Regions from separate parts of the Blastococcus deserti genome, predicted to be linked through region 1. Evidence: predicted binding sites of a transcription regulator. Region 1 holds the regulator's gene; each other region holds the start of a gene.
The links. Region 1 encodes LexA, which represses DNA repair genes until DNA is damaged. Its sites were predicted from a motif close to TCGAACANNTGTTCGA; they were not measured.
Positions count from the first base shown of each region.

Region 2: the regulator LexA is predicted to act here: its motif matches at 1,017-1,032, upstream of ACFSHS_RS01820 (HNH endonuclease signature motif containing protein).
Region 3: the regulator LexA is predicted to act here: its motif matches at 939-954, upstream of ACFSHS_RS20825 (HNH endonuclease signature motif containing protein).
Region 4: the regulator LexA is predicted to act here: its motif matches at 890-905, upstream of ruvC (crossover junction endodeoxyribonuclease RuvC).

Region 1 covers NZ_JBHUHP010000030.1:45,871-48,067, reverse strand. Annotated here, with positions in the region: gene ACFSHS_RS20115 (LysM peptidoglycan-binding domain-containing protein) at 46-636, opposite strand; gene lexA (transcriptional repressor LexA) at 840-1,598, shown strand; gene ACFSHS_RS20105 (hypothetical protein) at 1,662-2,197, opposite strand, start outside.
Region 2 covers NZ_JBHUHP010000001.1:355,570-357,766, forward strand. Annotated here, with positions in the region: gene deoC (deoxyribose-phosphate aldolase) at 1-703, opposite strand, end outside; gene ACFSHS_RS01820 (HNH endonuclease signature motif containing protein) at 1,051-2,197, shown strand, end outside.
Region 3 covers NZ_JBHUHP010000030.1:190,910-193,106, reverse strand. Annotated here, with positions in the region: gene ACFSHS_RS20825 (HNH endonuclease signature motif containing protein) at 1-920, opposite strand, end outside; gene ACFSHS_RS20820 (SMP-30/gluconolactonase/LRE family protein) at 1,061-1,960, shown strand; gene ACFSHS_RS20815 (amidase) at 2,025-2,197, opposite strand, start outside.
Region 4 covers NZ_JBHUHP010000010.1:307,240-309,436, forward strand. Annotated here, with positions in the region: gene pdxT (pyridoxal 5'-phosphate synthase glutaminase subunit PdxT) at 1-38, shown strand, start outside; gene ACFSHS_RS12270 (YebC/PmpR family DNA-binding transcriptional regulator) at 35-787, shown strand; gene ruvC (crossover junction endodeoxyribonuclease RuvC) at 923-1,492, shown strand; gene ruvA (Holliday junction branch migration protein RuvA) at 1,468-2,127, shown strand; gene ruvB (Holliday junction branch migration DNA helicase RuvB) at 2,124-2,197, shown strand, end outside.

The DNA of each region.
Region 1 (2,197 bases):
GGTGCGGCCGCACGGCCGGGCCGGGAGTGCCGGCGCCGCTTCGGCTCACGGGAGCACCAGGGCCTGACCCGGCAGCAGCTGGGTGCCGTCCAGGCCGTTGAGCTGCTGGATCTCGTCCACGACCGCGCGCACGTCTGCGCCCCCGGCCACGGAGGAGGCGATGGACCAGAGGGTGTCACCCGGGCGCACGACCACGCTGCTCTCCCCGGCCAGGCGCAGACCCTCCGCGCCACCGTTGAGCAGCGGCCCCAGCCAGGAACCGAGGGCCACCCCCGCCGCGACGGCCAGGACCACGGCCAGCCGGCGGGCCCGGCGGGTCAGTCGCACCGCTCCCGCCGGCGCGGGGCCGGGACCAGGATGCCGCCGCGCCGGCGGCCGACCTGCCGACGGCGACCCCGCCGCGATGGCGTGACCACCCGGAGGCGCCACCACCTCTCGCGCCCGGCCGGCCGGGACGACCGGAGGCACGGTCGGCCGGCACACGCCCACCCGGGAGGGGCTCCGTCGCGAGCGGGACACCGGCGGCCGGCGCGCCGGGCCGGCGTCGCCCGCATCGGGCACCGACACCAGCCGGGGCCGCCACGGAACCTGGATCTCCTCGTCGAACTCCAGCACGGCCTGCCGCACGCACCCCATGACCGGTCTCCCCTGCTCGCCACCTGCGCGGATCGTCGAACGCCTGTTCGAATCGAACGGCTGTTCGATGTCTACCGGACAGGTCCGACGAAAGCGACCGGACACGTCGCAACTTCGAACACGTGTTTGATCGACGGGCCGCGACGCGCTACCGTCCGTCCCACGGACACACGCGCTGCGCGAGCGGCGGACGAGGAGGCGACGTGGCGGACAAGAGCGGGAGCTCAGGAGGTCGCAAGGCGTCCGGGGACGCCCCCGCGGGCACCCGAACGGCCGCCGTCCGGTCGTTCCCCGACCGGGGCGCCGACGGTGACGGGCTGACCCAGCGCCAGCGCCGGGTGCTCGAGGTCATCCGCGACTCGATCGACCGGCGCGGATACCCGCCCTCGGTCCGGGAGATCGGCGAGGCGGTCGGCCTGTCGTCGGCGTCGTCGGTCGCCCACCAGCTGTCGGTTCTGCAGAAGAAGGGCTGGCTGCGGCGCGACCCGAACCGGCCCCGCGCGCTCGACGTCCGGCTCCCGGGCGACTCCCCGCACACCGTGGCCCCGATGGTCGAGGTGGGGCTGGGTGACGACGCCCAGACCCCGGCCCCCACCTACGTGCCCCTCGTCGGCCGGATCGCCGCCGGTGGTCCGGTGCTGGCCGAGCAGGCGGTCGAGGACGTCTTCCCGCTCCCCCGCGAGCTCGTCGGCGAGGGCACCCTCTTCATGCTCAAGGTCACCGGTGACTCGATGGTCGAGGCCGCGATCTGCGACGGCGACTGGGTGGTGGTCCGCCAACAGCCGACCGCGGAGAACGGCGAGATCGTTGCCGCCATGATCGACGGCGAGGCGACGGTGAAGACCTACAAGCGTCGTGACGGTCACGTGTGGCTGCTACCGCACAACCCGGCCTACGAGCCCATCCCGGGCGACGACGCCACCGTGCTGGGCCGGGTCGTCAGCGTCCTCCGCCGCGTCTGAGAGAGGACCCCGTCCCTCTCACCGCTCGCACGCTCGCGGCGAGCCTCCGGACGGGGCCACGCCTCAGGGCCTGCGGCGCAGCCTGCCCGCGACCCACACGACGACCGTGGCGACGGCCGCAGCGATCAGGGCCGACGTGATCGGGGACAGGCCCGAGCTGGTGAGATCCGTGAACCTCGGGACGGGGCCGACCGGCGGAGTGGGCGGCGCCGCGACCTCGGTGGCCAGCGGCACCCGGGTCAGGTCGCTGGGCAGACCCTCGCTGGCGACCAGGAGGGCCAGGTTGTCCGCGGTGAAGCTGATCGCCTCGCCCTGTGGCGACTCCGGGAGTGCGATGCGCACCGGCGTCGCGGCCAGTGCACCGACCACGTCGTTGCCGGTCAAGGGCCAGACGTAGGCGTCGGTGTAGGTGCGCAGCGCCAGATGCCGCCCGTCCGCCGCGACCGCCCCTCCGGTGACCAGGAGCTGTCCGGCCTGGCCCACGGGCCCACCCGGCGTACCGGTGAAGGTCAGGTTCACCGTGGCCACCTTCGCCAGCGCGACGGTTCCGCCGTCCACGAGCCCTGCCGCCGGGCTGTACACGCCGCTGGCGCCGAGCA
Region 2 (2,197 bases), on a different contig from region 1:
CGGTCGAGGTCTTGATGAAGTCGCCGCCGGCCAGCATCGCGATCCACGAGGCGCGGCGGACGTTGTCGAGGGTGACCAGCTCGCCGGTCTCGAGGATGACCTTGAGGTGGGCCGGCCCGCAGGCCCGCTTGACCGCCACGATCTCCTCGTACACGTCGAGGTAGCGACCGGCGAGGAAGGCGCCCCGGTCGATGACCATGTCGATCTCGTCGGCGCCGTTGCCGACGGCGTCCTCCACGTCGGCGATCTTCACCGCGCGGGAGGCGCGGCCGCTGGGGAACGCGGTGGCGACGGCGGCGACGTGGATGCCGGTGCCCTGCAGCGCCTCCTTCGCCACCCCGGCGAGGTCGCCGTAGACGCAGACGGCGGCGACCTGCGGACAGCCGAGGTCTTCCGGGTCGGGGCGGCGGGCCTTGGCGGCCAGGGAGCGGACCTTGCCCGGGGTGTCGGCACCCTCCAGGGTGGTCAGGTCGACCATCGAGATCGCGGTGTCGATGGCCCACGCCTTCGCCGTGGTCTTGATGGACCGGGTGCCCAGCACCGCGACGCGCGACTCGGCGCCCACCTGGTCGACCCCCGGCAGACCGTGCAGGAAGGCGCGGAAGGCGGCGTCGGAGCGCGTCACGTCGTCGTAGGGCGGCAGCGGTGCCATCAACGCGCGCGCGTCGTCGGGCAGCGCGTCGGGGTCGAGCAGGTGGGTCATGCGGTCATTCTCCCCTGCGCTGCTCCGGTCCCCGACACTGATCACCCCTGGGGAGCGGAGCACCGGACCGGGAGGCGGACCGCGCGGGGAAAACCGGTGCAACCCCCGGGGCGCTCCGACGGCCCCACCATGCACGTCCTCGACGCGCAGCAACCGTCCTCGACGGCCTTCCCTACGGCCACCCCGTGTGCTGGACCTGGCCAGCCGATCTCCCCACACGACCTCCACTCCTGGGGCGACACGAGGCCGAGCCTGTGGACAGGCGCCTGACCTGGGGATTCGTACTGCGGCAGGGGCTCTCGGGCGGTAGTATTCGTACACGTGTTCGAGTGATTGAGGAGGTGGCGGTGAGCGAGCTGCGGTCGGCCCTCGACGCCCTGGCCGTCGAGGACGTCCGCAGCCTGGGGCCGCGGCAGCAGCTCGACCGGATCACCGAGCTGCTCGAGGCGCGCAACCGCCTCGACGCCCAGCTGGCCCGCTCCGTACGTGCCGCGGAGCTGCAGCAGGCTCCGGAGGACGACGGCCTGAAGTCGATGCGGTCGTGGCTGCGCGGCCACGGCCGGCTCAGCCCGGGTGCGGCGGGGCAGCTGGTCCGCAACGGCAGGGCGCTGGAGCACCTGCCCGCGCTCGCCTCCGCGTTCGCCGACGGCGCGGTCACCGCCGAGCAGGTCGCCGTCATCGCCCCGGTGGCGACGGAGGACCGCCGGCGGGCGGCGCGGGCGCAGGGCGTCGACCTGGCCGAGGTCGACCGCACCCTGGCCGCCCTCGCCGCCGAGCGGCCCCTGCAGCAGCTGACCCGGGTGGTGCACCACTACCTGGCCCGGCTGGATCCCGACGGCCCCGAGCCCGACCCCACCGAGGAGCGGTCGCTGATCTTGGCGACGTTCTCCGACGGCACGGTGGTGCTGCGCGGGCGGCTGGACGCCACCGGCGGGGAGAAGCTGGCCGCGGCGCTGGAGGCGATCACCCAGGCCGACCGGCCCCGGGGCGATCGGCGGACCCGCGGCCAGCAGCTGGCCGACGCGCTGGTGCAGCTGGCCGACAACGCCCTCGCCGCCGGGAACCTGCCGTTCCTGCGCACGGTCAAGCCCACCGTGGTGGTCACCATCCCGGCCGCCGACCTGGCCGACCCGGCTCCCGGCCCGGCCGCCGCGGCCACCGGCTTCGGCGGCCTGGTCTCGGCCGCCACCGCCCGGGCGCTGGCCTGCGACGGCAGCATCACCCCCGTCGTCCTCGACGAGCACGGGGTGCCGCTGAACCTGGGCCGCACCAAGCGCGTGGTGCCGCCGCACCTGCGCAGGGCCGTCGAGCTGCGCGACCAGGCCTGCGTCTTCGCCGGCTGCGCCGCCCCGACCCACTGGTGCGACGTCCACCACCTGCAGCACTGGATCCTCGGCGGAGAGACCTCGCTGGAGAACTCGGCGCTGCTGTGCGAACGCCACCACACCAAGATCCACCACGGCTTCCGCGTCCAGCGAGATCCCGGCGGACGAT
Region 3 (2,197 bases), 150 kb from region 1:
CGGCCCAGGTCCAGCGGGGTGCCCTCGGGGCCGAACACCACTCGGCTGATGTTCCCGTCGCAGGCCAGCCAGCGGGCCCGGGCCGCGGAGATGCCGGCGCCGAACCCGGTCTCGGCGGCGCCCGGGCCGGTGGCGGGGTCGACCAGGTCGGCCAGGTCGATGCGCACGATCACGTGCGGCTTGACCGTGCGCAGCAGCGGCAGGTCGCCGGCGGCCAGGGCGTTGTCGGCCAGCTGCACCAGTGCGTCGGCCAGCTGCTGGGCGCGGGTGCGCCGATCGCCCCGGGGCCGGTCGGCCTGGGTGATCGCCTCCAGGGCCGCTTGCAGCTTCTCTCCACCCACCGCGTCCAGCTGTCCGCGCAGGACGACCGTGCCGTCGGCGAACGTCGCCAGGGTCAGCGACCGTTCCTCGGTGGGGTCCGGTTCGGGGCCGTCGGGGTCCAGGCAGGCCAGGTAGTGGTGCACCACCCGGGCCAGCTGCTGCAGGGGCCGCTCGGCGGCGACGGCGGTGAGGATCGCGTCGACCTCGGCCAGGTCGACGCCCTGCGCCCGCGCCGCCCGCCGGCGGTCCTCCGTCGCCACCGGGGCGATGACGGCGACCTGCTCGGCGGTGACCGCGCCGTCGGCGAACGCGGAGGCGAGCGCGGGCAGGTGCTCCAGCGCCCTGCCGTTGCGGACCAGCTGCCCGGCCGCACCCGGGCTGAGCCGGCCGTGGCCGCGCAGCCACGACCGCATCGACGTCACACCGTCGTCCTCCGGTGCCTGCTGCAGCTCCGCCGCGCGCACCGACCGGGCCAGCTGGGCATCCAGCCGGTTGCGCGCCTCCAGCAGCTCGGTGATCCGCTCCAGCTGCTGCCGCGGCCCCAGGTTGCCGACGTCCTCGGCGGCCAGGGCCTCGAGGGCCGACCGCAGCTCGCTCACCGCCACCTCCTCAACCACTCGAACAGATGTACGAATACTACCGCCCGAGAGCCCCTGCCGCAGTACGAATCCCCAGGTCAAACGCCTATGCACACGCCCGATCTCATCCTGGCGCAGCGCACCCCGTAGCCTCCGGAGCCATGGCAGATCGGCAGTTCCGGACGGTGCTGGAAGGCGGTTCGTACTTCGAGGGCCCGCGGTGGCACGACGGCGCCTGGTGGGTCTCGGACTTCTATCGGCACACGGTGAGCCGGGTGGTCCCCGGCGCCCCGGAGACCGTCGTCCTCGAGGTCGAGAACCAGCCCTCGGGGCTGGGCTGGCTGCCGGACGGCTCGCTGCTCGTCGTCTCGATGAAGGACCACCGTCTGCTGCGCCTCGCCGATGGCCAGGTGTCGACGCACGCCGACCTCTCCGCCGTCTGCGGCGGTCTGCTCAACGACATGGTGGTCGACTCGTCCGGCCGGGCGTTCGTCGGCGACTTCGGCTTCGACCTCATGGGCGGCGGCGCCCCGCGGTCGGCCTCGCTGAAGCGGGTGGATCCCGACGGCACGGTCACCGTGGTGGCCGAGGACCTGCGCTTCCCGAACGGCTCGGTGATCACTGCGGACGGCGGCACGCTGATCGTCGGCGAGACGTGGGGCAACCGCTTCACCGCCTTCGACATCGCCGCGGACGGCTCGCTGGGCAACCGGCGGGTGTGGGCGGAATGCGGCCCCGAGCCGGTGGGCGGCTCGATCGAGGAACTGCTGGGCCAGATCGTCGTCGCCCCGGACGGCTGCACGCTGGACGCCGAGGGGCACGTCTGGGTCGCCGACGGGTTCGGGTCGCGGGTCCTCCGCGTCGCACCCGGCGGCGCGATCGTCGACGAGATCGCCGCGCCCGGCGGGATGGGTGTCTACGCCTGCGCCCTGGGCGGGGACGACGGCCGGACCCTGCTGCTCTGCTGCGCACCGGACTTCTACGAGCACACGCGCGCGCCGGCACGGGACGCAGTGCTGGTGTCGAAGGAGGTCGCGGTCCCGCACGCCGGGCTGCCCTGACCCGACCGCTGCCGCCGGGTCGCCGGCGCCTCGGTCGGCCGTCGCCCGGCGATCGGACCCACCGTCACGGCGCCGCCAGGGCGAGCTCCGGGGAGGGGGCGGCGGTCGCGCTCACCGGGGGACGGTTATCGGCCCACGGCCGTGCCCGCTCGAGCTGGCCGGCCAACCGGAAGAGGGTGGCCTCGTCGCCGAACCGGCCGAGGACGTGCACGCCGACGGGCAGGCCGTCCCCGTTCC
Region 4 (2,197 bases), on a different contig from region 1:
ATCACGGGGCCGTCGGGAACGAGAGGGGTCTGTCGTGAGTGGCCATTCCAAATGGGCGACGACGAAGCACAAGAAGGCCGGGATCGACGCCAAGCGCGGCAAGCTCTTCGCCAAGCTGATCAAGAACATCGAGGTCGCGGCCCGCACCGGCGGCGGAGACCCCGCGGGCAACCCGACGCTCTACGACGCCATCCAGAAGGCGAAGAAGTCCTCGGTGCCCAATGACAACATCGACCGCGCGGTCAAGCGCGGTTCGGGCGCCGAGGCCGGCGGCGTCGACTACCAGGGCATCACCTACGAGGGCTACGCCCCCGGAGGCGTCGCCGTCCTCATCGAGTGCCTGACCGACAATAAGAACCGGTCGGCCATGGAGGTGCGCACCGCGATGACCCGCAACGGCGGGTCGATGGCCGACCCCGGCTCGGTCTCCTACCTCTTCTCCCGCAAGGGGGTCGTGGTGGTGCCGAAGACCGACGCCGTGGACGAGGACACCGTGCTCATGGCCGTGCTGGACGCCGGCGCCGAGGAGGTGCGCGACCTGGGGGACACGTTCGAGGTGGTCTCCGAGCCCGGCGACCTGGTCGCCGTCCGGAGCGCGCTGCAGGACGCCGGGATCGACTACGACTCCGCCGAGGCCGGGTTCGTGCCGAGCGTGACGGTCGAGCTCGACGAGGACGGCGCCGGCAAGGTCTTCCGGCTGATCGACGCCCTCGAGGACCTCGACGACGTGCAGAACGTGTACGCCAACTACGACGTCTCCGACGAGGTGCTCGAGAAGGTCGGGTGAAGGAGCTCGTCCTCCCCGCCCCTCGCGGGCTCGGGGCGGGACCCGGGGACGAGGCCGCGGGCGTGTCGGCGCCGTGGTGTCGTGCCTGCCGGTTAGCCTCGGTCGAACAGGCGTTCGGCTGACTGGGGGCAACTCATGCGGGTGCTGGGCATAGACCCCGGGCTCACCCGGTGCGGGTGGGGTGTCGTCGACGGGCGTCCCGGGGCACGTCCGACGGCGGTGGGCGTCGGGGTGGTGCGCACGCCGGCCGAGCTGGACCTGGAGCTGCGGCTCCTGGAGCTGCACACGGCCGTGACCGCGCTCCTGCGCGAGCACCGGCCCGACGTCGTGGCCATCGAGCGGGTCTTCACGCAGAACAACAAGGGCACGGCCACCGGGACGGCGCAGGCCGCGGGCGTGGCCGCGCTGGCAGCCGCCCAGGCCGACCGGCCGGTCGCCTGGCACACGCCGAGCGAGGTCAAGGCGGCCATCTCCGGCAACGGCCGCGCGGACAAGGAACAGGTCACCCTCATGGTGACCCGGGTGCTGGGTCTGAGCGAGGTCCCCAGGCCGGCCGACGCCGCCGACGCGCTGGCCCTGGCCGTCTGCCACGCATGGCGTGGCCCGGCCCAGCAGCGGCTGCGCTCGGCGGCGCTGGCCGGCGGCATCGGCGCCCCCGTGGTGCAGCGCACCCTCCCGCGGTGGACGGGGGTGGCGGCCCGATGATCGCCTCGGTGTCCGGGCGGGTGGCCGCGGTGTCGCCGGACGGCGCGGTCGTGGAGGTGGGCGGCATCGGGCTGGCGGTGCAGTGCACCCCGGGCACGATCGCCCGGTTGCAGGTGGGGGAGAACGCGCGCCTGTCGACGAGCCTGGTGGTGCGTGAGGACTCGCTCACGCTCTACGGCTTCGCCGACGACGACGAGCGGCAGCTGTTCGAGCTGCTGCAGACGGCCAACGGCGTCGGCCCGCGCCTGGCGCAGGCGGTGCTGGCCATCCATCCGCCGCGCGAGGTGCGCCGGGCGGTCTCGACGGCCGACGTCAAGGCACTCATGCAGGTGCCGGGCATCGGCAAGAAGGGCGCCGAGCGGCTGATCCTCGAGCTGCGGGACCGGCTGGGCGCCACCACCTCCGACACCTCCCTCGACGCGCCCGCCCCGGCCGGCCTGCCCTCCGTCACGCCCGTGGCGCCGTGGCGCGACCAGCTCACCTCGGCGCTGGTCGGTCTCGGCTGGACCGCCAAGGAGGCCGACGGCGCCCTCGCCCGGCTGGCGCCGGTCGCCGACGAGCAGATCGCCGCGACCGGCGTGGTGGAGGTCGCCGTCCTCCTGCGCCAGGCGCTGCAGCTGCTGGGCAGGTCATGAGCGCCCCGTTCGACCGGTCCCTGACCGGCGACCTCGCGGACGGCTCCGGCCGCGATTTCTCGGTGTCCGC